Regions from separate parts of the Saccharopolyspora gloriosae genome, predicted to be linked through region 1. Evidence: riboswitches for the same ligand, from Rfam matches in the RefSeq annotation. Region 1 holds a riboswitch; each other region holds the start of a gene.
What was found. A riboswitch is a leader RNA that binds a small molecule or an ion and turns the genes downstream of it on or off. The one in region 1 is predicted to bind thiamine pyrophosphate.
Positions count from the first base shown of each region.

Region 2: another riboswitch for thiamine pyrophosphate. It lies ahead of thiD (bifunctional hydroxymethylpyrimidine kinase/phosphomethylpyrimidine kinase); the one in region 1 lies ahead of thiC (phosphomethylpyrimidine synthase ThiC).
Region 3: another riboswitch for thiamine pyrophosphate. It lies ahead of BJ969_RS02485 (thiamine ABC transporter substrate-binding protein); the one in region 1 lies ahead of thiC (phosphomethylpyrimidine synthase ThiC).

Region 1 covers NZ_JACHIV010000001.1:6,042,759-6,052,726, forward strand. Annotated here, with positions in the region: gene BJ969_RS26215 (AAA family ATPase) at 1-1,172, shown strand, start outside; gene BJ969_RS26220 (LytR C-terminal domain-containing protein) at 1,549-2,190, opposite strand; gene BJ969_RS26225 (DUF3263 domain-containing protein) at 2,190-2,522, opposite strand; gene BJ969_RS26230 (peptide deformylase) at 2,889-3,470, shown strand; gene BJ969_RS26235 (Uma2 family endonuclease) at 3,474-3,869, opposite strand; TPP riboswitch at 3,995-4,120, shown strand; gene thiC (phosphomethylpyrimidine synthase ThiC) at 4,114-5,763, shown strand; gene thiD (bifunctional hydroxymethylpyrimidine kinase/phosphomethylpyrimidine kinase) at 5,998-6,861, shown strand; gene BJ969_RS26250 (FUSC family protein) at 7,116-9,083, shown strand; gene thiG (thiazole synthase) at 9,606-9,968, opposite strand, start outside.
Region 2 covers NZ_JACHIV010000001.1:877,409-887,376, reverse strand. Annotated here, with positions in the region: gene BJ969_RS04245 (ABC transporter substrate-binding protein) at 1-9, shown strand, start outside; gene BJ969_RS04240 (hypothetical protein) at 146-1,105, shown strand; gene BJ969_RS04235 (hypothetical protein) at 1,120-1,539, shown strand; gene BJ969_RS04230 (polysaccharide pyruvyl transferase family protein) at 1,755-2,888, shown strand; gene BJ969_RS04225 (hypothetical protein) at 2,911-3,096, opposite strand; gene tenA (thiaminase II) at 3,417-4,130, opposite strand; gene thiD (bifunctional hydroxymethylpyrimidine kinase/phosphomethylpyrimidine kinase) at 4,156-4,989, opposite strand; TPP riboswitch at 4,983-5,081, opposite strand; gene BJ969_RS04210 (biotin/lipoyl attachment domain-containing protein) at 5,145-5,375, opposite strand; gene BJ969_RS04205 (hypothetical protein) at 5,674-5,943, shown strand; gene BJ969_RS04200 (hypothetical protein) at 6,019-6,756, shown strand; gene BJ969_RS04195 (hypothetical protein) at 6,841-7,230, opposite strand; gene BJ969_RS04190 (hypothetical protein) at 7,427-7,642, shown strand; gene BJ969_RS04185 (AMP-binding protein) at 7,747-9,396, shown strand; gene orn (oligoribonuclease) at 9,456-9,968, shown strand, end outside.
Region 3 covers NZ_JACHIV010000001.1:517,555-527,522, forward strand. Annotated here, with positions in the region: gene BJ969_RS02470 (DUF6157 family protein) at 1-165, opposite strand, end outside; gene BJ969_RS02475 (FAD-dependent oxidoreductase) at 1,081-2,040, shown strand; gene BJ969_RS02480 (4a-hydroxytetrahydrobiopterin dehydratase) at 2,043-2,336, opposite strand; TPP riboswitch at 2,406-2,516, shown strand; gene BJ969_RS02485 (thiamine ABC transporter substrate-binding protein) at 2,562-3,608, shown strand; gene BJ969_RS02490 (ABC transporter permease) at 3,605-5,203, shown strand; gene BJ969_RS02495 (ABC transporter ATP-binding protein) at 5,203-6,240, shown strand; gene BJ969_RS02500 (GNAT family N-acetyltransferase) at 6,249-6,656, opposite strand; gene BJ969_RS02505 (ABC transporter permease) at 6,818-7,681, opposite strand; gene BJ969_RS02510 (ABC transporter ATP-binding protein) at 7,678-8,655, opposite strand; gene BJ969_RS02515 (LolA family protein) at 8,655-9,800, opposite strand; gene BJ969_RS02520 (response regulator transcription factor) at 9,938-9,968, shown strand, end outside.

The DNA of each region.
Region 1 (9,968 bases):
CCGAGCGGGTCGCCATCGTCGTCACCAGCGCACAACCCCAATCCGTCGACCCCCGGCTGCGCGAACCCGGCCGGATCGACCGGGAACTGACCATCGGACTCCCCGACTCCGCGACCCGCGTGGAACTGCTGCGCGTGCTGCTGCGCAACACGCCGCTCGCCGCCGACGTGGAACTCGGCGAACTCGCCGAACGGACACCGGGCTTCGCCGCGGCCGACCTGGTGGCGCTGTGCCGGGAATCCGCGGTGCGCGCCGCGCTGCGCCACCGCGACAACGCGGCCGAACCCACCCTCTCCCAGCACGACCTCATCGCCGCGCTGTCCTCCGTGCGCCCCATCTCGATGTCCACATCGGACGACCTGCGCACCGGCGGGCTCACCCTGGACGACGTGGGCAACATGGTCGACGTCAAGCAATCGCTCACCGAAACGGTGCTGTGGCCGCTGCGCTACCCGGACTCGTTCACCCGGCTCGGCGTGGAACCACCGCGCGGCGTGCTGCTGTACGGGCCACCGGGCTGCGGCAAGACGTTCCTGATCCGGGCGCTCGCGGGCAGCGGACGGCTCAACGTGCTGTCCGTCAAAGGCGCCGAACTGATGGACAAGTTCGTCGGCGAATCCGAACGAGCCGTGCGCGAACTGTTCCTGCGCGCCGCCAACGCCGCCCCCACCCTGATCTTCCTCGACGAAGTGGACGCACTCGCACCGCGACGCGGCCAATCCAGCGACTCCGGCGTCGGAGACCGCGTCGTGGCGGCGCTGCTCACCGAACTCGACGGCGTCGAACCCATGCGGGACGTGGTGGTGCTCGGCGCGACCAACCGCCCCGAACTCGTCGACCCGGCCCTGCTGCGCCCCGGCAGACTGGAACGCCTGGTCTACGTCCCGCCGCCGGACCAGCACGCGCGGGCGGAAATCCTGCGCTCCGCGGCGAAGAACACCCCGCTCACCCCCGACGTGGACCTGGCTGCGGTGGCCGCCGACCTCGACGGCTACTCCGCCGCCGACTGCGCCGCCCTCGTCCGCGAAGCCGCGCTCACCGCGATGCGCGAATCCCTCGACGCCGCCGAAGTTTCCGCCGCGCACCTCGACGCCGCCCGCCGAGCAGTCCGCCCCTCGCTGGACCCCGACCAACTAGCAACCCTGCAGTCCTACGCTGATTCACGTCGTTGAGGGTTTGAGCCGGTCGTTTTGCTCGGGTGGTCGGGTGGCGGAACCTCAGCCGGTCTCTCGCTGCGGGATCTTTTTCCCAAGTGGCTCCGCCACGAGGGAAAAAGCCGTCCTCGCGAGAGACCGGCTGAGAACCCGCGGGTGAGCGGCTTTTTGACGTGGGCTATGTGCTTCGCACATACAGGCACGGCCTACGGCCGCAAGGCAAGCGTGGCTTCGCCCGCCTACTGCACGGCTACGCCGCGAGGCACGGCCTTCGGCCGCCAGGCAGACTTCGCTTCGCTCGTCCAAGGCACGGCTTCGCCGCCAGGCACGCAGGCGGGGGTTTGCCTGTCTGGGGCGCGGTTTCGTTGGGACGGGGGCTTTGCTGGAGCGGGGGTTACTTGCCGCCCTTGCCTAGGCCCTTGTAGTCGTTGGTGATGATGGCTATTACGCCGGGGCTCGCGTCGCCGACTCCTTCGAAGCGGGGTTCCGCTCGGGCCTGGAACGCAGCGGCGACCTCCTTGGCCTGCGCCTCCTCGGCGGTGCCGGGGCGGTAGTAGACGGTCGTCGTGGGGATCGTGCCGCGCGCGTAGTTGCCGACCTCCGGGACCTCGTAGCCGACGCTGCGGAAGTCGTCGGCGGCCCGGTGCGCCAAGCCCTTGATGGTGCTGTTGTTGTAGACCCGCACGACGATGTGCTGCCGGCCGTGCTCGGCGTCCGGCGCTTCCGGGCGCGGCTGGTTCACCGGCGGGGCCTGCGGCTCGGGATCCGGCAGCTGCGGCGGCTCCTCGGCGGCGGGCGGCGGCTGCGCGATCGACGAGGACGGCGGCGGTTCCTCGGAACTCGCGGGCAGCGGCGGCAACGGCGGCAGCGGCGCCTCCGTCTGCTGCTGATCGACCGGCGGCGCCGCGGCGTCATCCGAGCCGCCGGAGACCAAGGTCGTCAGGCCGATCACGGCCGAGAGCGCGCCCGCTCCGATGAGGGCGTAACCGCCGATCTTCGCGGCGGACGGGCTGGTCGGGGGTTCCCCGGAAGTCATCAGTGCCACTCGATTCCCAGTCGGCGGGCCTGCCGGGCACGCTGCCGACTCGCCCGCACCTTGCGCAAACGTTTGATCAGCATCGGATCCACCCTGGCCGCCGCCGGGTCGTCCAACAGGTTGTTCAGCACCTGGTAGTACCGCGTGCCGGACATGTCGAACAGCTCGCGGATGGCCCGTTCCTTGCCGCCCGCGCCCTTCCACCACTGCCGTTCGAACGCGAGGATGCTCAGCTCGCGATCGCCGAGCTCCCGATCGGCCGAGGCACCCGCCGCCCGTTCCGCGAACGCCGAATCGTCCGATGTGGACGGTTCGGCGGGAACTCGCGGCAGCGGCTCGGTGGGCGGGTCGACCGGCCGCAAGTGCCTGCCGGGCACCGGTTCCGGAGCCGCTTCGCGCTGCCCGTCGGTACGCGCCAATTCCTCGCACTGCCGGGCGATCTCGTGCACGGTCAGCATCTGGGCGGCGTCCATCTGGCTCCTCGCGTCGCGATCCGGGGACCCCCGCGTTCGCCGGAATCACACGCGTGTGATTCCGCCCCCATTACATCACGCGTCCCCGAAGGCCGTGCGCGGCCAACACGCCCTCGGCGGAGATCCGCGAACCGCCCGACGAAGATCACTCCGATGGGCGTCGCGCGCCGCGCGAACGGCCACGCCCGAGGCGGGTCGCGGCGGCGTACCGATATCCTCCGCCGCATGGCTGTTCACCCGATCCGCATCGTGGGCGACCCGGTTCTGCACCACCCCACCCGCCCCGTCGAGCACTTCGACGAGGCGCTGCGCACCCTGGTCGACGACATGTTCGAGACGAACACCGCCGCCAACGGTGCCGGGCTCGCAGCCACCCAGATCGGCGTCGACCTGCGGGTCTTCGTCTACGACTGCCCCGACGACGAGGGCGTGCGGCACCGCGGCGTGGTGGTCAACCCGACGCTGGAGACGAGCGCGATCCCCGAGACGATGCCGGACCCGGACGATGACTGGGAAGGCTGCCTGTCGGTGCCCGGCGAGGCGTTCCCGACCGGGCGGGCGAGCTGGGCGAAGGTCACCGGGTTCGACGTGGACGGCTCGCCCGTGGAGGTCGAGGGCACCGGGTTCTTCGCCCGCTGCCTGCAGCACGAGACCGACCACCTGGACGGCTACCTGTACTTGAACCGGCTGATCGGGCGCAACGCGCGCGCGGCGAAGAAAGCGGTCAAGCGCAACGGCTGGGGCCTTCCCGGCCACTCCTGGGACCCGGCGGTCGAAGGCGACCCGTTCGCCGACGACGAGGACTGAGCCTCACCGCGGGAAGTCCTGCGTTTCCAGCGTGACGTCGAACGGCGACGGCAGCTCGATCGGCTTCCCGAACGGGACGGCGTGCGATTCCCGGTAGGCGTCGCCATCGGGTTCGGAGAACAGCGTGACCGTGGGCCAGCGCGGCGCGAAGCGGTCGATGAGCAGGTACAGCGGAATTCCGGCCTGCGCGTACGCCTTGTGCTTGGCGCCGCGGTCGGTCTCGGCACCGCTCTTCGACGTGATCTCCACGGCGAGCAGGGCGTCTTCGCCCGGCAACACGACCGCCGGTGTCATTCGCTCCCGCAAAGCCACCAGCAGAAACGTCTCCCAGGACGATTCCTGGAGCACCGGTGCAGCACTCACAACGCGATCACCTCCTGTGCTGGTGTCGTCGCGCACTGTAACCTCCAGGTCTGACAAGAGTTCGTTTTCCCTGCTAGACAGCCTATCCCTGATCCGCCGCGCCGTCATCGACCCGAATCGGGGCTTGGCAGACCGTGGCGGCGCGGCTAACGTCGGCGCCGACAACTGATCGCGGGAGCTCGCACCGGAAGCGGGCTGAGAGGGCGGCTGGATCATCCGATCCGGGGCCGCCGACCGCCTGAACCTGACCGGATAATGCCGGCGTAGGGAGTGAACGGCCATGGCCGACGTGCGTCCCCCTCTGTCCACTGCGGACTCGAATGCCACCGGGACCGGTGTGACCACCGGGCCGATCAGCGGTTCCCGCAAGGTGCACCGCGAGGTCGGCGGCCTGCGGGTGCCCGCCCGCCGGATCGAGCTCAGCAACGGCGAGCACCTCGACGTCTACGACACCTCCGGGCCCTACACCGACGACACCGCGACCATCGACGTCCACAAAGGACTCCCGGAGACCCGCGCCGGCTGGTCCGCCGAGCACCGGACGCAGCTGGCCTGGGCGAAGGCGGGCGTGATCACCCGCGAGATGGAGTTCGTCGCCGCCCGCGAGGACCTGCCCGCCGAGCTGGTGCGCGACGAGATCGCCCGCGGTCGCGCGGTGCTGCCCGCCAACCGGTGCCACCCCGAGAGCGAACCGATGATCATCGGGAAGAAGTTCCTGGTGAAGGTCAACGCGAACATCGGCAACTCGGCGGTGACCTCGTCGGTGGAGGAGGAGGTCGAGAAGATGGTGTGGGCGGCCCGCTGGGGCGCCGACACGATCATGGACCTGTCCACCGGCAAGCGCATCCACGAGACGCGCGAGCGCATCCTGCGCAACTCGCCGGTGCCGGTCGGCACCGTGCCGATCTACCAGGCGCTGGAGAAGGTCAACGGCGACCCGGCCCGGCTGACCTGGGAGATCTACCGGGACACCGTGATCGAACAGTGCGAGCAGGGCGTCGACTACATGACCGTGCACGCCGGAGTGCTGCTGCGGTACGTGCCGCTGACCGCGCAGCGCGTCACCGGCATCGTCTCCCGCGGCGGCTCGATCATGGCCGCGTGGTGCCTGGCGCACCACCGCGAGAGCTTCCTCTACACGCACTTCTCCGAGCTGTGCGAGATCCTGCGCGACTACGACGTCACCTTCTCCCTCGGCGACGGCCTGCGCCCCGGCTCCATCGCCGACGCCAACGACCGCGCCCAGTTCGCCGAACTGGAGACGCTCGGCGAGCTCACCCGCATCGCCCGCGAACACGACGTGCAGGTGATGATCGAAGGCCCCGGCCACGTGCCGATGCACAAGATCGCGGAGAACGTGCGGCTCGAGGAGGAGCTGTGCGACGAGGCGCCGTTCTACACGCTGGGGCCGCTGACCACCGACATCGCGCCCGCCTACGACCACATCACCTCCGGGATCGGCGCGGCGATGATCGCGCAGGCCGGCACGGCGATGCTCTGCTACGTCACGCCGAAGGAGCACCTCGGACTGCCCGACCGGGACGACGTGAAGACCGGGGTGATCACCTACAAGATCGCCGCGCACGCCGGTGACCTCGCCAAGGGGCATCCGCGCGCTCAGGAGTGGGACGACGCGCTGTCGAAGGCGCGCTTCGAGTTCCGCTGGACCGACCAGTTCCACCTGGCGCTCGACCCCGACACCGCGAAGGCCTACCACGACCAGACGCTGCCCGCGGAACCCGCGAAGACCGCGCACTTCTGCTCGATGTGCGGGCCGAAGTTCTGCTCCATGAAGATCACCCAGGACGTGCGCGACTACGCCGAGAAGCACGGCCTCACCAGCGTCGAGGCGATCGAGGAAGGCATGCGGGAGAAGTCCGAGGAGTTCACCGGCTCCGGCGGCGAGGTCTACCTCCCCATCGTCAACTGACCGGAGTGAACGGACCGTTCGTCCCATCCGGCTGGACGAACGGTCCGTTCACCCGCTTCCGAGCACCCGCGGCGGCGCTCCCGATTCGAGGTGAACGGACCGCTTGCCCAACGGGTTCGGACGAACGGTCCGTTCACTCGCTTCCGGGCACGGCGGGCAGTGCTCGGGTGTTTCGCATCGGCAGGTTCCACACGGGCCGGATCGTCGGCGGGAAGGGGTCGTAGCATGGGCCGGATGCACGCGACACCCGCCCACCTGCGACAACCGGCGCACGACACGGCGCCGCCGACGGCGCTGACCATCGCCGGTTCCGACTCCGGCGGCAGCGCCGGCATGCACGCCGACCTCCGGGCCTTCTTCTCCTGCGGGGTGCACGGCATGACGGCCGTGACCGCGGTGACCGTGCAGAACACCGTCGGCGTCACCGGGCTCGTGGAGATCCCGCCGGAGACCGTCGCCGCGCAGATCGCCGCCGTCGCCTCCGACATCGGGGTGGACGCGGCGAAGACCGGGGTGCTGTCGTCGGCGGCGACGATCGAAGCCGTCGTCGCGGTCTGCGACGAGCACGGCATCGGGCGCACCGGCCGCACCCCGTTCGTCGTCGACCCCGTCGCCGCGTCCCGCAGCGGTGAGCCGCTGCTGCGCCCGGACGCCCTCGACGCCCTGCGCTACCAGGCCTTCCCGCGCGCCACGCTGGTGACGCCGAACCTCGACGAGGTCCGGCTGCTCACCGGCCTGGAGGCGCGCAGCCGGGACGACCTGCTGGACGCGGCGAAGGCGATCCACGACTTCGGCCCCGACTGGGTGCTGATCAAGAGCGGCCACCTGCTCGACGACCCGGAGTGCGTGGACCTGCTGTTCAACGGCACCGACGCGATCCCGCTGCCCGGCCCGCGCTATTCGACGGAGCACACGCACGGCGCGGGCGACGTGTTCGCCTCGGCGATCACGGCCGCGCTGGCGAAGGGCGCGTCGATGCCGGACGCCGTCGCCGCCGGCAAGCGGTTCGTGACGCGCAGCGTGGAGCACGCGTACCCGCTCGGCTCGGGCGTGGGGCCGGTGTCGACGTTCTGGCGGGTGAGCCCGCGCTCGCTCTGATCCGGCGGACAGACGCGTAGTTGAGACGGGCTCGACCACGGAACAGGCCGAAATCGAGACTTGAGTTACCGGATCGGGTGATTTTCAACGCCACGGGTAACTCACAAGGCGGGTTTCGTCGACATAAAGCGTGAGGCATGCGGCAGCCCCCGCCGGTGAGCACCGGCGACGCGCGCGCTGCGCCTGCCCCCCGCACACGCAACGAGAACGTCAGGAGCGAAGCGACCGCCGTGGCAGCATCCGGGTGGACGACCATGAAGAACCGGCTGATCGCCGGGCTGAACACCGAGGCCGGTGCCCCCGACCTCAGACAACGCCAGTACGCAATGGCGGTGCTGGTCACCGCGGTGGCCGCGACCGCCGTCGGCTGGCTGCTCGACCTGCGCACGCCCGCGCTCATCGGCGGGCTCACCGCCGTGTTCGCGCTGGTCGCCGCCGGGGGCCAGTCGCTGCGCTCGGACCTGCACCGGTTCTCGTGGTTCGGGCCCGCGCTGGTGCTGGTGATGGCGGTCGGGCCGCTGCTGGACGGCATCCCGGTGCTGGCCGGGCTGCTGGTCGCGGCGGTCGTGTTCGGCTCCGGCATGCTGCCCGCGCTCGGCGAGCAGTACCGGGTCAGCGGCCAGACCTTCGCCGCCGCCACCCTCGTCGCCACCACCACCGGCATCGGCGCCGGGCAGCCCGCGTGGATGCTGTTCCTGTCCACCGCGGCGGGCGCGGTGTTCGCGCTGGTCCTGCGCGTGCTCATCGGGATCGGCGACCCCACCCGCGCCACCCGGCACGCCGTGTCCCGCACCCTGCTCGAACCCGGTCCGGGCGTGCTGGAGATCGCGGCGAGCGCGTGGCGCGCGGACGGCTCCAGCACGTGGCTCGGCCAGGTGCTCGCCGGTGCCGCCCGGTTCCGCGCCGCCCGCGAAACGCTGCTGGCCCAGGCGCAGCAGGCGGATCGGGTCGAAGCGGAACGCCTGCACCGCATCGTCGTCGAAGCGGACCTCGTCGCCGCCGAACTCGCCCGCGCCGTGCGCTCCCGCGCGTGCAGCGGACTGCCCGCGATGGCGCGCGTCGACCCGGCGCAGGCCGTCGTCGCCGAAGGCGGGCGGCAGGACCTGCCCGAAGCGGTGCGCGGCATGAACGAGGGACTCGACCGCATCCGCGGCGCCGTCGTGCAGCGCACCGAGGCCGCGGCCAGCCCGCCCGCTCCCGGCGGCCGCCGCCAGCGGGCCCTCGGCGGGATCAAGGCGCACCTGTCGCTGCGCTCCTCGCTGTTCCGGCACGCGCTGCGCTGCACGCTCGCCGTCGGCGTCGGCATGGTCATCGTGCTGCTGCTGCACGACCCGTCGGCCTCGACGCTGCTGCTCGGGCTGTACGTGGTGCTCGCGCCCGCCGCTCGGGACAGCATGAACGGCGCGCTGGAACGCACCGGCGGCGCCGTGCTCGGCGTGGTCATGCTGTCGGTGCTGATCACCGTGCTGCCCGGCGTCTACCTGCTCGTCCCGGTGGTGGTCGCGGGCATGCTGCTCGGGGTGGAGCGGTTGCGCACCGACTACCAGGTGCTGCTGAGCTCGCTGATCGTCGTGACCGTGATCGACCAGGCGATGCGGCTGGACCGCCCGCTGGCGAACATCGCGATCAGCTTCGCCTCGAACACCGCCGTCGGCGCCGCCATCGCGCTCGGCGTGGGCTACATCAGCTTCATCGTGCTGCCCAGCAGCATGGTCCCCGACGTGCGCGGCGCCATCCGCTCCACCGTGTGGTCGGTGTCGGAGCTGCTGCGCAGCGTGCGCGCCGCCGGTCAGGGCCACGACGTGCACGCCGCGATGCGCTCCGCGCACGTGCTGGCGCTGCGCCGCACCCAGGACCTGCTGGGCATGCCCGCGCTGCTGGACGACCCCGAGTCCGACGAGGACAAGGACGCGACGCGGGCGGCGGCGACCGCGCTGGACGCGCTGCGCCAGGACGTGGCCACGCTGGCGTTCCGCCCCGAGAACGAGCGGGCGGTCGCGGTGCCCGCGCTCAAGGCGGTGGACCAGCTGCTCAGCGGGCGGAGCACGGCGAAGATCCCGGACATCCAGTCCACCGGCGCCCCCGCCACGGAACTGCTGGCCAGCTCGCTGGTCGAGAACGCGCTGCACGCCCGCGCCGCCATCGACCAGACCCTCGGCAACGAACCCTGGAAGAGCTACACCATCAACTTCGTCCGAACAGAACGCCTCAGAATCCGCTGACCCCGAAAGCCCCCGCCTTCCCAGCGGAACCCTGCCGTGGGCGGCGAAGCCGTGCCGTGGGCGGCGAAGCACGCCTGCTTCGCGGACGAAGTCCCGCCTGCCTCGCGGCGAAGCCGTGCAGTGGGCGGACGAAGTCCCGCCTGCCTCGCGGCGAAGCCGTGCAGTGGGCGGACGAAGTCCCGCCTGCCTCGCGGCGAAGCCGTGCAGTGGGCGGACGAAGTCCCGCCTGCCTCGCGGCGAAGCCGTGCAGTGGGCGGACGAAGTCCCGCCTGCCTTGCGGCGAAGCCGTGCAGTGGGCGGACGAAGTCCCGCCTGCCTTGCGGCGAAGCCGTGCCCGTATGTGCGAAGCACATAGCCCACGTCAAAAAAGTGGCCCACCCGCGGGTTCTCAGCCGGTCTCTCGCGAGGACAGCTTTTTCCCTCGTGGCGGAGCCACTTGGGAAAAAGATCCCGCAGCGAGAGACCGGCTGAGGTTCCGCCACCCGACCACCCGAGCAAAACGACCGGGCGGGCAATTCCCCCTCAAGAACGTGCGGGGCTGGAGGCGGTGGCCCAGAAGCGTTGGGGAATCCGGCCCGCACCGACGGCGAGCCGACCGGCCTCGACGGCGGACCGCATCGCGGCGGCCATCCGTTCCGGGTCTTGGGCGCGGGTGACGGCGCTGGCGAGCAGCACCGCGTCGCAGCCCAGTTCCATCGCGAGCGCCGCGTCGGAGGCGGTGCCGATGCCGGCGTCGAGCACGATCGGCACGGTCGCGCGGGACACGATCATCTCGATGTTGTGCGGGTTCCGGATGCCGAGGCCGGTGCCGATCGGCGAGCCCAGCGGCATCACGGCCGCGCAGCCGGCGTCGGCGAGCCGGGTCGCCAGCACCGGGTCGTCGTT
Region 2 (9,968 bases), 5.2 Mb from region 1:
ATCCACTGAGGACCGTCGGCCGGGGTTTTCCCGCCGATCACTACCTGATCAGGTGGTGCTCGCCCTCCTCCACCGCGCGCGGGGTCCGGATCAGACCTACTCTCCTCGGCGAGTCGACCCTCGCCTGTGGAGAGGAGTGTCCAACGTGGAGGACTCCGCACACGCCGTCGTCCCGCTCCGTCCCGGATTCGACATCCAGGTACGAGGTTTCCATCGCCGCCAGGTCACCGAGCACATCGAGTTGCTCGAGGATCAGCTGCGCATGGTCAGCATCGATCGCAACGAGGCGGTGGCGCTGAATTCCGATCTGCGCCGCCTCTGCGACGACGCGCGGCACGACCTCGCCGAAGCCGAACTCCGCCTCAAACGCATCGAAGCCTCCGACACCGGTTTGCCGCACGCCTCGCAACGCGTGCAGAACATGCTGTCGTTGGCCGAGGAGGAAGTGCAGACGCTGCGCGAACAAGCGCAGCGCCAGGCACAGACCATGCGTGGCAGCGCGGAATACGAAGCCCAACAACTGATCAGCGCGGCCGAGCAGGCCGCCGAGGACATGCGCAGCGAATGCTCCCGCCTGGTCGACGAGCTCGACGCCAGGCAGCGCCAGATCCGCCGGGAGCACGAGCAGAGCCTCGCCGAGATCCGGGAACGCGAGCGCGTCATGCGCCACAACATCCGGGACGAGTACAAGGCGGTGGTCACGGCCGCGAAGGAAGAGGCCGACGAGCTGCTGTCGCGCACCCGGTGGGAATGCGGGCAGCGCGATGCCGAGACCGAGCAGCTGCGGCTCGACGTGCTGCAGGACCTGCACACCAAGCAGGCCCGCATGGAGGAGCTCCGCACCGCCGTTCTGTCCTCTTTGGACAGCGTCGGACGGTTGGTCGGCGCCACCACCAACGAGATCGGCGCGCAGGAGATCGACAACGTCATCGACGCCGAACTCGTCGGCGAACCGGCGCAGCACGTGTGGCTGCCGGAACCACGAGGGGACACCCAGAGCTACCTGATCCCGCTGGGTTCCCCGCTCATGCCGACGAGCTCCGGTGACGCGGAGCCCGCCGCCGACACCGACAGCGAACCGACCGACGCCGTCCAGCGGAACTGATTCGGAGCGAGCACGTGGACCTGATCGTCATCTCCTTCGCCGGTGGTGCCGTGGTGGCAGCAGTGATCTTCTGGCCGCTGCTGCGCCGCGCCCGCCGCCGGGCGCACGCGGACACCCCGCCCACCGGCAAGCACGCGCTGCGCACCCCGCAGCAGCAGGCGAAGCCCACCGGCGACACCGCTCGCCCCGCTGCGGCCGAACCGGACGCGCGCCCCGCAGAGGCCGCGCCGGAACGTGCGGACATCCCGCACCAGGAGACCGCCGCCGACCGCTCCGCGGAGCCGTTGCCGGACCGGCCCGAAACCGACGGAGCGCTCGGGGTCAGCGTCGCGACGCTGCCGACGGCGCTGTTCGAAGAGCACTACGAGGCGAAGTTCCGCCGCACCCGCGACCGCATCGAACGCCTCCGCAACCAACTGCACGAGCAGAACTGAATTCGCCGAACACGATCAACGGCGGCAACGCACCGGTATTACCACCGAGTCGTTGTCGCCGTTTTGCGTCGCCCGCCGCCGAGTGGAGCACAGCGGCGCCGCTGAACGCCCCGCCAGGCGGCGGCCCGGGATGCCTCCGAGCGGAGCCGCGCCCACCGTGTTGTTAGGTTCGGCGCCTGCGCGCGCGCCGCGACCCCGAACGGTGGAGATCTCCAGTGACCAGTTCCGCAACACGCCCCACGCTGTACCTGGTCGCCACGACCGGGAACCCGAACTACGGCGACGAGCTGATCGCCGCGACCTGGCTGAAATACCTGGCCAAGGTCGCCCCCGACAGCGAGGTGTGGGTGGACTGCCCCAACCCCGGTCCCAGCGAGGTGCTGCTGGGGCACCTGCACCCGCACGTCCGGTTCACCGACACGCTGTGGCGGCTGTGCTGGTCCGCGCCCTCCGACGAGCCGTGGGAAGTGGCGTCGTTCGTGCAGCACGCCATGATCAACCCGGGGCTCGCGCCGCACTGGCTGGCCGGCATCGAACTCGCCGCGCGGGCCGACCTGGTGCACATCATCGGCGGCGGGTTCATCAACGGGATCTGGCCGCGGCACTACGGGTTGCTGGCCGGCGCGGTCGCCGCGGTGCGCCGCTCCGGCGGGCGCGCGGTGATGACCGGGCAGGGCCTGTGGCCCGCGCCGGAGGAGGCGCACCCGCTGGTGCGCAACCTCGCTTCGCAGTTCGAGCTGATCGACGTCCGCGACGAGCCGTCCGCGGAGCTGCTCAACTCCGCGGGCCAGCTCACCGCGACCGGTGACGACATGTTCTTCGGCATCGAGCCGGAGCTGTACCGCACCGACGACCTGCGGGACGTGATGATCTGCCTGCAGTCGGACCTGCTGGACGTCACGGTGCCCGCGCTGGCCGGTTTCCTGCTCGACACGCTGCGCGCCTGGGACGTGCACCCGGAGCAGGTCGGGATCATCGAGGGAATCCCGCGGGTGGATCGGGAGGTCTTCGCGCTGGTCGAGCACGACCTGCCCGGTTCCCGGTTCTACGCCTTCTCCGAGATCATGGATCACGGCCTGCCCGCCGCCGCCGGTCAGCGCTGGTTGTCCACCCGGTTCCACATGCACCTGATGGCCGCGGCCGCCGGTGCGCACGGCGTCGCCGTGTCGATCAACTCCGGGTACTACACGAACAAGCACCGCTCGTTGATCCAGCGCGGCTCCGGCTGGGGCCTCAGCGAAGGGCTGCAGGTTCCGCCGCCGCCGCAGGAAGGCGGGTACGAGCAGTCCACGCTCGCCGCGCTGCAAGAGGCCAAGTCGAAGCTGGCCTGGTCGATCTACGGGGACTGACGCCGCCGGGCGGCGGCGTGCTTCACGCCGCCGCCTGCTCCGGTCCGCTCGCCGAAATCCCGCCCTGCGTCGCCGGATGCAGGACGTGGATCTCGGCGTCGGGTTTCTCGGCTTCCGCTTCCGCCTGGGCCGCCGCCGCGTCGCGTCGGCGGTCGGCGATGTAGAAGGGCGCTGCGGCCAGCACCGGCACCAGCATCCCCGCCAGCATGATCACAATAGAAGTACCCGTACTCAAAGGTCACCGAATCCCGCCGCCGCGGTGAGAAGAAGTCCCACGTCTGAACACGCCGAACGAACGTGTCGTAAACCTCATCGTCGTGGCGGAGGGTGTTCGTTAACACCACTCGAAAGTGCTCCTGATCACGAATTGATCGCGCCGCCGCAGCGCCTCTGACCACCCGACTCTCCGGTTCCACGCGCACCCGATCGACGCTACTCAGGGTGATCAAAAATCTCGGCCGTCGAGCCGCCCTCGCGACAGGGCGAAGCCTCGTGCGCAGGGAAGAACCGTGCCGCCGCAACGAGTTCTCAGGCCGGGAGCCAGCGCGCCGTCGGCCACTGCTCGCGATTCCACGCGCCGTCCCAGAACATCCACTCGTACTCGCTGGCGCGCGCGAACGCGGCCAGCATCCGCTGCCGCATCGGCGCATCGGCCGCCGCCGCGACCCGGTCCACGAGCTCGCGGGCGTTGAGCACCGCCGCCGCGAACTCGTCGTCGGCGTACGTCTCGATCCACCGCCGGTACGGGTGGCCCGACACGTCCCCGACGGCGGCCAGGATCTCGCTGCCCACGTGCTGGTACACCCAGAAGCACGGCAGGATCGCCGCCAGCAGCACCGGATACGGCTCCACCAGCGCGCTGCCGCGCAAGAACGAGGTGTAGGCCGTGCACGACGGCGAGGTCACCACCCCGGCGAGGTCGGCCTCGGTGAGCCCGAACTCCTCCACGTACCCGGCGTGCAACCGGCGTTCCTCCACCAGCGCGCCTTGCGCCGCACCGGCCAGGAACGCCGCGTCGGCGGGGTCCTCCGCCCGCGTGGACGCCGCGGTCAGCGCCTGCGCGAAACCGACCAGGTACCGCGCGTCCTGCACGATGTAGAACGCGAACCGCTCCCGGTCCAGCGCGCCGTCGGTGAGTGCCGCGTTGAACGGGTGCTCGACGATGGCCTGCTGCAACGCGGCGGTGTGCTCCCACGCGCCCGCGCAGAAACCGCCGGGCGGTGGGGCGGGAAGCCTGCTCATGAACGGTCCCTCCAGGAGATCGGGTTCACCACCAGCGGTGGAAGTGGTGCACGGGGCCGTGCCCCCGGCCCACGTCCAGCCGGTCCGCGGCGCGCAACGCCTCGGTCAGGTACTCCTTGCCGTCGCGGACCGCCGAGGACCAGTCCGGCCGCTGCGGGCGCAGTGCCGCGATGGCCGCCGACAACGTGCACCCGGTGCCGTGGTCGTTCGTGGTCTCGATCCGCTCGCGGCGCAGGAACTCGGCTTCGCCGTCGCCGCGGAAGAGGTCGAGGCTCGCCGCCTCGCGCAGATGCCCGCCCTTGAGCAGCACCTGCTTGGCGCCCAAGCCGGTCAGCCGCTCGGCCTGCCCGGCCATCCCGCCGGAGTCGGTGATCTCCCGCTCCCCCAGCAGATCCGCTGCCTCCGGCAGGTTCGGCGTGATCAGGTCCACTCGCGGCAGCAGCTCGTCGCGCAGCACCGCGACCGCCTCGTCGGCGAGCAGCCGGTGCCCGCTCTTGGCGACCATCACCGGATCCAGCACCACGTGCGGCGGCGCGTAGCGGTCGAGCACGGCCACGACCGCGCGGATCACCCCGGTTCCCGCCAGCATCCCGATCTTCACCGCGTCCACCCGCACGTCGTCGAGCAGCGTGGTGAGCTGGGAGGTGACGAACTCCGGCGGTACTTCCCGCACCTCGGCGACGCCGGTGGTGGTCTGCGCGACCAGCGCCGTCACCACCGACATGCCGTAGGCGCCGTTGGCGGAGAAGGCTTTCAGGTCGGCTTGAATCCCGGCACCGCCGCTGGGGTCGGTTCCGGCGATCGTCAGCACGTTGGGAACGGGCCGGGCGAATTCCGGCCGGGCAGCACGAACGGTCACGTGGGTGACGTCCCTCCGCTAGCACGAACTAGGTCAGGTTCGACGGGTCTGCTCTCAGCCCGGCCGCTCGCCGGGCACCCCGCGTCACTGCCCCCAACCTAGCAAGCACGGTCAACCCGCCGGAGTCGCCGATCTCGCCGTGCCCTGCGCCGCTCTCATTCGATGAGCCCGATGACCGCTCCCGCGGCGAAGTGCTCGCCCGCCGCGCCCTGCCGCCACAACGTGCCCGAGGCGGAGGCGCGCACGGTGCGCCGGACGCCGTCGGTCACCACCTCCGCGACGGCGGTGCCGCTGCGCACCGGGGCGCCGTCGGCCGCCAGCCAGCGGGCGAGGACCCCCGGCTCGTGCGGATCCTGCCGCGGCCAGGGGAAGTGCAGGTCCGTCACGAGCACACGCCTCCGCAATCGATCATCGTTGCGGTCAGCATGAGCGGTGATCCTTCTCACCACAAGCGAAGCGCGTGCTCGGCTTCGTACGTCGAGTGGCCCAGCGCGGCATCCGCGCCGGACCGAGGGTGCTCCGCCGAACAGCCGCATTAACACGATCGGAGCAGCGCAGCCAGTCATTCCAGTAGCCACGCGAATGCAACGTGCGAGCTGATCGATCCGTCTAGAGTTCGAGATCCGGCCAAGCGGATCGAAGCGCGGCTCGGGACGTCCTGACAGGTATGGGGGTGGGAGCGAAGTGTTCCCCGATCAAGAGCACGTCTGGTGGATCGTCGGAGCAGGGCAGCGGGTCCGGCACGCGATCACGGTGCGCCCCGGTGCCAGACCCGCCGGTGATCCGGTGACCGCGCTGTGCGCGACGACGATCAAACTCCCGCACGAGACCTGGCCGGCCACCAAGGAACCGTCGAGCCGCCGCATCACCGAGCGTTGCCCGGAGTGCGAGCAGCACGTCGACGAACAGCTGGAGCGCGACCGGGATCTCGTGGTCACCACCTGGGACGCGTGAGCGCGAGCGAAGTCACACATCCGACCGCTGATCACCTAGTGAGGCGACCCTGCGTGGCGGATTAAAGTTGACGCAATGGACACCACTGCCGACGCCCCTCAGTCCGCCCGCTCCCGCCGCTCGACCCGGCCGGATCCGGCGAAGGTCTGGGCTCCGCTGGCCGGTCTCGCCGATGCCGCGGCGCAGAGCGGGACGTCCGGAGCCGTCGCGATCACCCGCGGATTCGACCGCAACAGCAGGCTGCGCGCCAAGGCGCTGCGCGACCTGCTGGAGGAGCGGAACGTCGCGGCCATCGAGATCACGCCCGCGGTGGGCAGCGAACGCCTGCTCGCCGACACCGAGATCACCTCCGTGGTGAACCTCATCGGACCCGGTTCCTGGGCTCCCCACCGGCTGGCCGCGAAGCTGCGCACGCCGCTGCTGGCTCCGCGCGCGGAGGAGAACTCCGAGCAGGACGAGGTCGCCAGGGACGTCATCGGCGTCACCGGTGCCGAAGGGGCGCGCGACGTCGCCCTCTCGCACGTCGCGGTGCGCCCGGAGTCCGACGGCGAGGGCAGCCTCATCGTCACCGCCGACGGCGAACCGCTGTCGGTGCCAGGTGGCGCCGCCGCGATCACCTTGCGCGAGCAGCGGCTGGAGATCCAGCTCGCCGGACCGGACTTCGCCGAGCAGACCTTCACCGCGGCCGAGGTCCGGGTGGAGACGGCCGACGCGCCGCACCGCCTGGTCCGCGACGAACTGCCCATCGCGGAGTTCGAGGGCGCGCTGACCTTCACCGCCGAGCCGCGGGGCCTGGTCGTCCGACCGGTCTGACCGAACCCGCGCGATACGCACGCACCGAGCCGCTGCTCACCGGCCGACGCCACCGGGCAGCGGCTTCGTCGTGTCCGGGCCCGGTCACAGCACCCGGTTGAGCAGCGCCGTCAGCGCCGCGAGCACCACTCCCACCAGGGCCAGCGTGAGCGGTGAGAGCGTGCCGGGGAACAGCGCGTTGCCGACCGCCCACCAGAGCACCAGCAGCGCGACGAGGGCGAGCAGCGCGCTCGTGACGGCCATCAGCGGCCGGTAGCGCGGCACCGCCCGCAGGTTGGCCCGGGCCACGGGTGTCATCCGGCGCACCGTGATCGCCACCGGCAGCACCACGAGCGCCACGACGAGCACGCCCAGCAGCGAGTCCGACCGGGTCGGGGCGGAGCCGAGCCCGAGCAGCAATCCCAGCACTCCGATCGCGAGCACCAGCAGCACCCGGTGCAGCGTGCGCCACAGCAGCCTGTCGTAACCAGCCATGATCGCAGTGTCCCAGGACGTGCCCGGACCCCCTAGAGCGCGCTCGCTCCCGCGCCGGGCCGCCACTCCGGGTGAGCACCGGCGTGGGAAATCTACGATTAATCAAGCGAACACCCGTCACGTCAGTGATCCTGAGGCGTCTCAGCCACGAGAGCGCACCGCACAGGCGCGTTCGGCGCAGAGGGAGGAGGTCGGCGTGGTCAGCAGCGAACAGTGGCAGGTCAGCTGCCGCGATGTCGCGGGCAGGCGGCGGAGCATGGCGGTGTACGTGCAGCAGGGCAACGTTGTCGTGGTCGCACCGCCTGGGGAGACCGCCGTGCTGGCACCATTGGAGGCGGGTCGGCTGCGAGCAGCGATACGGGAGGCCGTGGTGGCCGCCGCAGCGCCGGAACAGAGCATTTCGGACCAGTGAACCCTTCCCCCGCGCCTCCCCTCAAGGCATTATCTACTGACGAGTAGTTAAATCGGAGGAGACGCGTGGCGATGTGGCGACGGCCGGCGAAACGGACACGAGAGGTGGCGGCGGACGTCGTCGCCCGAGCCAAGGGGGACCGCCTCAGCTCCGGCTTGCACACGCTGTGGCTGCTGGTCCGGCAAGGCGTGGTGCGGCCGATGCGCCCGGACAAACTGGTGCGCATCGTGTTCGCGTGGCGGCGCTGGGGGGTGACTCCCGCGCTCGGCTACGCCGTCGCCGCCATCCGGCACCCGGACCGGCCCGCCGTGATCGACGAACGCGGCGCGCTGAGCTTCCTCGAACTGGAGCAGCGCACCACCCGCCTGGCGAAGGGCCTGCGCGCCCGCGGCATCCGCGACACCAGCCGGGTCGCCGTGCTGTGCCGCAACCACCACGGGCTCGTCGAGACGATCGTGGCCTGCGGCAAGCTCGGCGTGGACGTGGTGCTGCTCAACACCGGCCTGCGCCCGCAGCAGGTGCGCACCGTGCTGGCCGAGCAGCAGGCCGACCTGCTGGTGACCGACGTCGAGTTCACCGAAGACCTCGACATCGCGGACGACCTCGACGTGGTCCTCGCCTGGACCGAGGGCACCACCCGCAAGGCCACGCTGGAACACCTCATCGGCAGCTCCACGGGCGGCGCGCTGCCGCGCAGGCCCCGGCACGCGCGGATCATCGTGCTCACCTCCGGCACCACCGGCACGCCGAAGGGAGCCCGCAGGCCCGCCCCGCCCGGCGTCGGACCGGCGGCGACGATCATGTCGCGGATGCCGCTGCGCGCCGGCGAGCGGATCCTGCTGGCGGCGCCGATCTTCCACACCTGGGGACTGGCGGCGTTCCAGCTGAGCTCCGCGATCGGCGCGACGCTGGTGCTGCGCCGCAAGTTCGAACCGCAGCAGGCGCTAGCCGCGGTCCAACGCCACCGCGCTACCGCGATGTTCATGGTCCCGGTGATGCTGCAGCGCATCCTCGACCTGCCGCGGGAGGCGCTGCGGCCCTACGACACGTCGTCGCTGCGCATCGTCGCCGCCAGCGGTTCGGCGCTGCCCGCCGACCTGGCCACCCGCTTCCAGGGGGTCTTCGGCGAGGTGCTCTACAACTTCTACGGCTCGACCGAGGCGTCCTGGGTCAGCATCGCGAATCCGCGGGACCTAGCCGAGTCCCCCGGCACGGCGGGCCGCCCGCCCCGCGGCACCAGTCTGAAGATCCTCGACGAGCACGGCGCGCCGGTGCGCGACGGCGAGACCGGGCGGATCTTCGTCAGCAACGACATGCTGTTCGAGGGCTACACCGGTGGCGGCGGCAAGGAAGTGCGCGGCGGCATGCTCAGCACCGGTGACCTGGGGCGGATCGACGAAGCGGGCCGCTTGCAGGTCGTCGGCCGGGAGGACGACATGATCGTCTCGGGCGGCGAGAACGTGTACCCGAAGGAGACCGAGGACGCCATCGCCACGCTGCCCGAGGTCTCCGAAGTCGCGGTGATCGGCGTCGACGACGCCGAGTTCGGGCAGCGCCTGGCCGCGTTCGTCGTGCTCACCGAGGACGCCGACCTCGACGCGGAGGCCGTGCGCGAACGCGTCCGCCCCGCGTTGCCGAAGTTCGCGCTGCCGCGGGACGTCACGTTCCTGGCCGAGCTGCCGCGCAACGCCACCGGCAAGGTGGTGCCCGCCCGCCTGCGCGAGGAACCGGAGCCCACCGAGACCGAACGGTGATGTCCCCGCGGCGCCGATGCGGTCCCGGCGCCGCGGGCCACCGCGTTAGGCTCGGTGAGGTGAACGACCGTCTAGTGTGGATCGACTGTGAAATGACCGGGCTCGACCTGGGCTCCGACGCCCTGATCGAGATCGCCGCCCTGGTCACCGATGCCGACCTCAACATCCTCGGCGACGGCGTGGACATCGTGATCCACGCCCCGGACGAGGCCCTGTCGGGGATGCCCGAAGTGGTGCGCGACATGCACGAGCGCTCCGGGCTGACCGAGGAGGTACGGCGCTCCGCGGTCACCACCGCCGAAGCCGAACAACGCGTCCTGGACTACATCCGCGAGCACGTGCCGGAGAACGTCTCGGCGCCGCTGGCGGGCAATTCCATCGCGACCGACCGCGGTTTCATCTCCCGCGACATGCCCGCGCTGGACGCGCACCTGCACTACCGCATGGTGGACGTGTCGTCCATCAAGGAGCTGTGCAGGCGCTGGTTCCCGCGGATCTACTACGCGCAGCCGGAGAAGGGCCTCGCGCACCGCGCGCTGGCCGATGTGCGGGAATCGATCCGCGAGCTGGCG
Region 3 (9,968 bases), 5.5 Mb from region 1:
CAGGACGTCGCCGGACGTGAACTCGTACGGATGCCCCGCGATCAGCGCGTAGGTGCGCGCGGAGACAGAAGGATCATCGCCCTTGGCCGGGGGCACCGTTCCCGTCTTCGCCGGGCAGTCCTCGGCCACGGCGATGAACGTGTCCACGTAATCCACCCGCTCCATGGCGCAACTTTACTGCCTGTCTTCGACCTCGGTTTTGCGTAGCGGGTCGCTCAGCGGAACCTCAGCGGCTTCCTCGCTGCCCTTTTGCCGGTGTGATCGCGATTTCTGATGTATGCCGTGCACGGCGAAATCGCTGTCCTCGCGAGGAAGCCGCTGAGAACCCGCCGGTGGTCTTGTTGCTCAGGCTGGTCACTGCTCAGCGGCTTCGCCGCTGACAGGACAAACGACCACGAACGCCGCTCACCTGGAAATACAAGATCAAAGATGGGCGGTCAGTCCTGGGTGACTGCCGCGGCGAGGAATCCGCAGGTAGATCGGGTTCAAGTTGACGGCGTACCGGGGAGGAGCGCGGAAGCCGGTGCGATTCGGGAAGCCGGTCTCGGGTTGGCCGGAGAACGGGCCGCGATGCGTTCGAGCGGAGGTGCCGGGAAACGATTGCTGTCGTTGTCGATCGGTTGACCCCTGATCGGGGGTCGGGGTGCGGCTCACGCGGAATTCTCCGGAGTGCCGAATGCGGATCCGGCACATTCGGGTGAAACGTTGCGAGGTGCCGGTAGCTGAGCGCTGGTGCCGCTCAGCTGCTGGTAGAAGCGCCGGGTGTCATGATTCGCATGGCGTTACCGGCCGCTTTAAGTTGTGCCCATGCAGCTCATCACCTCGATCTGCGGGGACTGCAACGGCAAGGGTTGCGGTAACTGTGGTGACACCGGAACGATCACCATTCTTGAGGACTAGCAGGCGAAATCCGCGATTTCGCGGGATAGCCCGCCGCGCGCGATGCGGCGGGCGCCGCCGCCCACCCCGCACCGTTCGAGCACTGCTCCCGCCCCGCCGTCGACGGGGTGACGGCCACCGTCCGCCCGCGCCCGTCGAAGCGGGCCGTGCGCAGCGGGCATCGCTGCTAGCGTGCCGAAGATGGCTACCACCGAGCCCGTCCTGGTCATCGGTGCCGGAGTGACCGGTCTCAGCACCGCCGTCACCCTCGCCGAAGCCGGTGTCCCGGTGCGCATCCGCACCGACGAACGGCCCGCCGAGACCACCTCGGCCGTCGCCGGGGCGATGTGGGGGCCGGCGCTGCTGCAACCCGCCGACCGCGTTCAGGGCTGGGTCGCCCGCACCTACCACCGCCTCGTCGAACTCGCCGCCGACGACACCAGCGGCGTGCACCTCGCCGCCGGGCGGATGGCGGCCCGCGTCGACCTCGGCGACCAGCTGCCGCCCGAGGCGCTGCTGCTGCCCGACCTGCGCCGTTGCGCACCCGACGAGCTACCGGACGGGTTCGTCAGCGGCTACCGGGCGACCGCGCCGCTGATCGACATGCCGCGCTACCTCGACCACCTCACCGAGCGGTTCCGGGCCGCCGGTGGGGAACTGCTGCTCAGCCCGGTGTCCTCGCTGGTCGAAGCGGTCGAGGAAGCGGGCAGGGTCGTGAACTGCACCGGAGTGGGCGCGCACGAACTCGTCGGCGATCCCGGAGTGCGTCCCGTGCGGGGCCAGCACGTCGTCGTGCGCAACCCCGGTGTCACCGAGTACTTCGTGGAGATCGGAGCCGGCCCCGAGTTCACCGCGTACATGCCGCACGGCGACCACGTGGTGCTCGGCGGTACCGCGGTCGACCAGGACTGGTCGCGCATCCCCGGACGCGAAGCGGGCGCCGCCATCCTGCGGCGCTGCGCGCACGTCGAACCGCTGCTCGCCGGAGCCGACGTGCTCGGCGAGACCGTGGGACTCCGCCCCGGACGGGACGCGGTCAGGCTGGAGGTCGAGCGGTTCGGCGGCGGCACCGTCGTGCACAACTACGGGCACTCCGGGTGCGGCGTCGCGCTGTCCTGGGGCTGCGCCGCGGAAGCCGCCGAGCTGGTGCTGACCGGCTGAGGTCAGGACAGGGCGTCGACGACCCCGTCGATCTCCTCCGCCAGCGTGACGTCCTTCGCCGTGATGCCGCCCTGCGAATGCGTCGACAGCGAGAACGTGACCTTGCGCCAGCGGATGTCGATGTCCGGGTGGTGGTTCTCGCTCTCGGCGATCTCCGCGATCCGGTTCACGCCCTGGATGGCCTGCGGGAAGCTCGCGAACTCCACCGTCCGCGTGATCGTGGTTCCGTCCTGGGCCCACTCCGGCAGTCCGGCGAGCGCTTCGGCGACCTGGGTGTCGTTCAGCAGTTCGGTCATGGCTCCATGGTGGTGGTCGACCGGCCGGATTGCGACCGTCGGCCCCACCCGGAGCGGTGACACGTAGACTGCCGTCGCCACGGGAGTCCAGCGCGCTGGGCTGAGAGGAGGGGCGAATCCCCTCGACCGTCCGCACCTGAACCGGATCATGCCGGCGCAGGGAGGTGTCGCGATCAGCTCGACGTTGCACACGTGGCCGTTGCCGTGTGCTGCTCGGGAGGACCGTTGAACCGTTACCTGCGCTGGGTCGCCGCCCTTGCGGTCGCCTCGCTCACCACCGGGTGCTCGCTCATCGGGAGCTCCGGCCCGGAGCCCGCCGCGCGCACCGTCACGCTCGTCGCGCACGATTCGTTCGTCGCCGACCCCGCCGTGCTCGCCGACTTCGAACGGCGCAGCGGCATCCACCTGGAAGTCCGCAACAGCGGTGACGCGGGCGAGCTGACGAACAAGCTGGTGCTGTCCCGAGCCGCGCCGCTCGGCGACGTCGCCTACGGCGTCGACTCGACGTTCGCGTCCCGCGCGCTCGGCGCAGGCGTGTTCGCGCCGCACCGGTCCGCCGCGGCCGAACGCGGACCGCAGCGGTACGCGCAGGACCAGGAGCAGCGGCTCACCGCGATCGACGTCGCCGACGTGTGCCTGAACATCGACACCGGCTGGTTCGCGCAGCACCGGGTGCCGGAGCCCGCGACGTTGCGCGACCTCACCGACCCCCGCTACCGCGGGCTGATCGCGTTACCGGACCCGACGACGTCCTCACCCGGGCTCGCGTTCCTGCTCGGCACCGTCGCCGCCTTCGGCGATCCCGGCTGGCAGGACTACTGGCGGGACCTGACCGCGAACGACGTGAAGCTCTCCGCCGGGTGGGAAGAGGCCTACAACCAGGACTTCTCCGGAGCCACCGGGCAGGGGCCGCGGCCGATCGTGCTGTCCTACGCCTCCTCGCCCGCAGCGGAGGTCGACGAGACCGGTCGGCCCCGGACTCGGGCACTGCTCGACACCTGCTACCGGCAGGTCGAGTACGCCGGTGTGCTGGCCGGGGCGAAGGACCCGCAGGCCGCCGGTGAAGTCGTCGACTTCCTGCTCTCACCTGAATTCCAAGCGCAGGTGCCGGACCAGATGTACGTGTACCCCGCGGTCGACGGGGTCGCGCTGCCTCCGGGCTGGGCGGAGAGCGCGCCGCTGCCGCAGGACCCGGCGGAGCTGCCCGCCGCCGAGGTGGAACGCAACCGGGACCGCTGGGTGGAGCAGTGGCGGACGCTGGTGCGGGGATGAACCACGGCCTCCGCCGGCGGTTGCCCGTGGCGCTCGCCGCGGTGATCGTGCTCGGTTTCCTCGGGCTGTTCTTCGCCTGGCCCGTCGCGGCGATCGTCGGGCTGGGACTGCGCGGTGAAGCCGGGGCGGTGCTGGTCGAGCCGTCGACGTGGCGGCTCGTGGGCTTCACGCTCGGGCAAGCCGCCGCGTCCACCGCCGTCGCGTTGCTGGCGGGACTGCCGCTGGCCTACGTGCTGGCCCGGCTCGCGGTCCCCGGCCGCGGGCTGCTGCGGGTCGCGGTGACCGTGCCGTTCGTGCTGCCGACGATCGTGGTGGGCATGGCGTTCCGGGCGTTGTTCGGCGCCGATGCCGGGGTGCTCGCGATCGTGCTGGCCAACGCGTTCTTCAACGTCGCCGTCGTCGCGCGCACCGTGAGCGGGCTGTGGAGCCACCTCGACCGGCGGATGGAGGACGCTGCCCGATCGCTCGGCGCGAGCCGGTTGCGCGCGTTCACCTCGGTGACGCTGCCCGCGCTGCTGCCCGCACTGGGATCGGCCGCCTCGGTCGTGTTCCTGTTCAGCGCCACCAGCTTCGGCGTGGTGCTGGTGCTCGGGGGTGGTGAGCTGCGGACGCTGGAGACGGAGATCTACCTGCGCACCGTGCAGCTGCTGGACCTCCCCGGCGCGGCGGCGCTGTCGCTGCTGCAGCTCGCGGCCGTCGTCGCCGCGCTGCTGGTCGCGACCGTCGCGCGACGACGCCGGGAAACGGCGCTGCGGCTGCGCGCGCCGTCCGACACCGCGCGGCGTCCGCAGGGAGCGGAGTGGTGGGTCGTCGGGCTCGCCGGGCTGGTGCTGTGCGGGCTCGGCACGCCGATCGTGACCTTGCTGCTGCGATCGGTGTCCACCAGGGACGGGTGGGGGCTCGCGGGGTACCGGGCGCTGCTGGGCACCGGGCAGAACGGGACGTTGGAGGTCACCGGGCTCGAAGCGGCGCTCAACTCGGTGCGCACCGCCGTCGACGCGACCTGGATGGCGCTGCTGTTCGGGCTGCTGGCGTCTTTCGTGCTCGTCGCGATCCGGCGCCGGGCCGTCGCCGAAAGCCTCGACCTGGCCCTGATGCTGCCGCTGGGCGTGTCCGCGGTGACCGTCGGCTTCGGGTACCTGATCACGCTCGGTTCGCTGCCGGGAGATCTGCGGACCTCGCCGCTGCTGGTGCCGTTCGCGCAAGCGCTGGTGGTGACACCGCTGGTGATCCGCATGGTGCTGCCGGTGCTGCGGGCCATCGACGAACGACTGCGCCAGGCCGCCGCGACGTTGGGCGCCGGGCCGTGGCGGGTCCGGCGCGAGATCGACGTTCCGCTCGCCGCGCGAACCGTGCTGGCCGCGGCGGGTTTCGGATTCGTCATCGCGCTCGGCGAGTTCGGTGCCACCGGCTTCCTCGCCCGGCCCGACGCGCCGACCCTGCCCGTGGCCATCGCCCGGCTGCTCGGCAGGCCCGGCGAGCTCAATTCGCAACTCGCCTACGCCGCGTGCACGTTGCTGATGATCGTCACCGTGCTCGGCGTCGTGCTCATCGAGCGGCTCCGAGGACGTACCGACGCCGTGGAGGAATTCTGATGGGGCTGGAAGTGCACGGGCTCACCGTCCGCTTCGGCGAGACGACGGCGGTGCGAGAGGTGGATCTGTCCGTGCTGGACGGCGAGGTCCTGGCGCTGCTCGGGCCGTCCGGTTGCGGCAAGTCCACCCTGCTGCGGACCGTCGCCGGGCTGGAACGGCCCACGGCGGGAGCGGTGCGCTGGAACGGGCGCGACCTCGACGCGGTCCCGGTGCACCAGCGCAGGTTCGGGATGGTCTTCCAGGACGGGCAGCTGTTCCCGCACCGCGACGTGGCGGGCAACGTCGGCTTCGGGCCGCGGATGCGCGGCGTCGGCGGGGCCGCCCGAGCCGCGCGCGTCGCGGAACTGCTGGAGCTGGTCGGCCTCGCCGGATACGGCGCGCGCCGGGTCACCGACCTATCCGGCGGCGAAGCCCAGCGGGTCGCGCTCGCCCGCGCGCTCGCCGCCGACCCGGAACTGCTGCTGCTGGACGAACCGCTGTCCGCGCTCGACCGGATGCTCCGGGAACGGCTCGCCGTCGACCTCGCCGCGCTGCTCGGGCAGGGCCCGTCGACCGCGCTGGTCGTCACGCACGACCACGACGAGGCGTTCACCCTCGCCGATCGGGTCGCCGTCATGGCGCGGGGCGCGGTCCTGCAGGCCGACACGCCCGCACTGCTGTGGCGGCACCCCGCCGACGACGAAGTGGCCGAATTCCTCGGCTGCACCACGTTCCTACCGGCGACCGTCCGCGACGGAACGGCGACCTGCGCGCTGGGGACCGTCGAGGTGACCGCGAAGGACGGCGACGCGCGGCTCGGCCTGCGCGCCGCCGGAGTGCGCGCCGAGCGGGCCCGGCCCGACGTCCCCGGCGGAGCCGAACCGGTCGGCACCGTGCGGGAACGCGTCCACCGGCACGATCACGTGCGGCTCGCGGTGAACGTGCCCGAGTTCGGCCGGGTGGAGGCGGTCGCGCACATCGCCGACGCGCCCGCGATCGAAGACGAGGTGCGGCTGAGGCTGGACCCCGACGGAATCGCGCTCGTCGGCGGGGACTGAACGGCCGCTCAGCCGGACGGTCGTTCCAGGAAATCCGAGTCGGGCGCCGCGAATCCGAACCGCTCGTACAGGCCGTGCGCGTCCGCCGTGTGCAGCATCCACCGGAAGTCCCGGCCCGGCCCGTCCTCGATCATGGCCCGCACCAGCTCGACGCCCACCCCGTGCCCGCGCGCGGCGGGCAGGACGAACACGTCCGCGAGGTACGCGCTGAGCACTCCGTCCGAGAAGGCTCGGGCGAAGCCGAGCAACCGGCCGTCCTGCTTCCGGTAGGCGGCGACGATGCGCCACGCGCCGTCGACTTGGCGGTCGAACGCTTCCCTGGTCCGGTTGCGGCCCCAGTACGCCTCGGTGGACAGGAACTCCCACACGGCGTCGCGATCGACGCGTCGCGGGTCGTCATCGACTTCGAATTCCACCCCCGCAGCCTAGGGGCCCGCTCGCTGCGGCTGTCGTCGATTTTCCGGGGGGCGGCGATCGACGCGTTGTCCGGGCTGCGGTGGCGTCCCGCTGCACCGGGTCACAGGGTTACGGCCCGCCTGAGCTTCCGCGGTCCGCGGATGCTCAGGCGGGCACGGGGTCACGCGTCTCGGGTGACCATGCGCAACACCGTCGCGGACAGGCCGATGACCAGGTAGCAACCGGCTCGCAGCAGGCCCGTGGACAAGGTGTCCGTGAAGATCGGATCCCGCAGCACGTCGATCACGGCGGACCAGTCGGTGGTGATCAGCAGCGGACGCAGCCACTCCAGCGACGGCACCGTCCCCAGCACGCCGAACACGATGAGCGCCGCCATCGTCCCGGCCATCACCACGAGCGGGTGCTCGGTCAGCGAGGACAGCGCCAGCGCCACCGCGCCGATCGCCGCCATCTGCGCCGCGCACCAGAGCACTGCCAGCGCGATCCTGCCCAGCGCGGCGCCCAGCGACAGCGTCGTCCCGGACAACGTCACCAAGCCGTCCCCGCCGACGATGATCAAACCGGTGAGCAGGCCGCTCACGGCGAGCACCAGCACCGACAGCAGGACCATCAGCAGGACGCCCGCGGACTTGACGCCCACCAGGCGAACCCGGCCGAGCGGCGCGATCAGCAGACCGCGCAGCGTGCCGTGGGACGCCTCGCCCGCGATCGCGTCCGCCGCGACCATCGCCACCACCAGCGGCAGCAGCATCGATTGCGCCAGCAGGATGCTCGCCACCGGCAGCACCAGGCCGTTGCCCGCGACCGAGCTCAGCAGCCCCGGGCCCCCGCCGCTGCCCGGTCCACCGGTCAGCGCGATCCCCACCCCGATCAGGACCGGCAGTCCCGCCAGCATCAGCAGCGCGAGCAGGTTGCGCGGGCGGCGCAGCACCCAGCGGAACTCGGCCAGCAGCACCCGCGCCAGCGGCGCCGATCGGCGCCCGGCGGGTGCCGGGGAAACCTCGGCGGACACGGTCGCGGTCATGACTCCTCCTCGGTGAGCCGGGCGAACAGGTCCTCGAGGCCCGCGCGCCCGCGCCGCGCCTCGTGCACCCCGACGTCGGCGCGCACCAGCGTCGCCAGCACCTCCGGAGCGTCCACTTCGGACAGATCCACGCGCAGGGCCTGCTGTTCCACGCGAGCGGAGATCCCGTTGTCCCGCAACGCGTCCAAGCCGGCGGTGAGGTCCGACGTGGAGATCATCAGGTGCGGGCCGCCCGACTCGAGCAGCTCCGCCAGCCCTCCCTGCGCGACCAGCGTGCCGCGGTGCATCACGGCCACGTGGGTGCAGGTCGCCTCGACCTCGGCCAGCAGGTGCGAGGAGACCAGCACCGTCGTGCCCACCGCGTGCAGTTCGGCGATGATCTGCCGGATCTCCCTGGTGCCCGCCGGGTCCAGACCGTTCGTGGGCTCGTCGAGCACCACGAGCTCGCGCGGTACCAGCAGCGCCGCGGCCAACCCCAGCCGCTGCTTCATGCCCAGCGAGTAGCCGCGGAACCGGCGGTCGGCGGCAGCGGTGAGCCCCACCCGCCGCAACGCCTCGTCCACCGCCGAGCGGATGTCCTGGCTCGCCAGGTTCGGCTCCATCGCCGCGCAGCGCAGCAGGTTCTCCCGGCCGGACAGGAACGGGTGGAACCCCGGCCCCTCCACCAGCGCGCCCACCTTCGGCAGCACTCGGTCCGCCTCGTCGGGCAACGCGTGACCGAGCAGCTCCACCGAACCGGCCGTCGGCCTGATCAAGCCCAGCAGCATCCGGATCGTGGTGGTCTTGCCGGATCCGTTCGGCCCTAGCACCCCGACCACGGCGCCGCGCGGGACCGCGAGATCGATTCCGGCCACCGCGGCCGTGTCGCCGTAGGTCTTGCGCAACCCGGAGGTGCGCGCGGCGTACACCTCGACCGGGGTGGGGGCGGCGGCGACCGCCCCCACCTGTTCGGCCTGGTCGGCCACTTCGGTCATCACGGAGTCCCGACAGCGGCGGTGAGCACCTGCTCCGGCACCGCGCCGGCTGCGACCCGGCCATCGGCGGTCACCAATGCGGAACCGACCTTCGTGCTGATCAGCCAGCCCTCACCCCACGGGCCGTTGACGGGCTTGCCGAGCTGCTGCGCCAGCGCCTGCGGGGTCGTCCGCTCGCCACCCCGCTCCGGGGCGAAGCCGGGGCGTCCCGACTGCTCGCCCGGGGGCTGCTCGCCGTGGGACTGCGTGGTCTGCGGCAGGCGCGTGACGACCACCGTGTCCCAGCCGTCGCCGACCACGGTCGGGTGCTGACCGGCCGGGTGCTGCGGGCGGTCCGCCGGGGACCGGTCGCCGGTGGGGTGTTCCTCGACCTTCGCGCCGTCCGGCGGGGTGAAGCGGAACATCGCCGGGTCCGGCGGGGACAGGTCGAGGTCGGAGAAGCCCGCGCGCAACGCCGGGTCGTCCGAGCCGTTGGTCAGGACGGTGACCTCCAGCGGCGACCGCGTCTGCGCGTCCACCGCCAGCCGGACCTCGCGCAGCACGGTGCGCTCGGCGGGCTTCGGCGTCAGCACCAGCTCGTAGGCGTCCCGGCCCGCGACCCGCGCGGTGCCGTCCACCGCCACGTCGCTGGTCCGCCGCAGCTGCCCGACGATCTCGCGGGACAACGTCGCCGGGTCCTGCACCGCGGCGTCCGGGCCGCGGCCGTCCGGGCCGCCGGCGTGCGTTCCCGGACCGTGCTGCTGCTTGTCGCCCTTGGTGGCGGTGCGGGACTCGGAGTCCCACTTCCAGATCGCGGAGCCGTCGTCGACGACGGTCACCTCGCCGGAGGCCGACGGGATCGAAGCCCGCTTGTGGCCCTGTCCGTCGTTCCACACCCGAAGCGTGCTGGTTCCGTCGGCGAGCATCGAAGCGGCGCCGCCGTCGGCGCCGGGCAGCGACGGCAGCCCCAACGCGTTGTCCACTCGAACCGTTCCGGACAACGCCGGGGGAGTCGCCGTCAGCACCGATTCGACCAGCTGCTCCGGGGCGACCGGGGGCAGCTGCGGGTCCTCGTCAGCACCGGCGGGCAGGGTGAGCACGGTCAAGCCGAGCAGTCCGGCCAGCCCACCGGCCGACGCGGCGAACACGACATTCCTGCGTTTCATGCGGTCCTCCTGGTTTCGATCCGCTGCCGTGAGCGTGGCCCTGCCGAACTGAGATGGACCTGAGAACGGGCCGGGGAAGCTGAGAGGGATCTCAGGGCTCGGTGCGTGAGCGGGTTCGGCCACGGCATGCTGAGCAGATGCAGCCGCGGGTGTTGGTGGTCGATGACG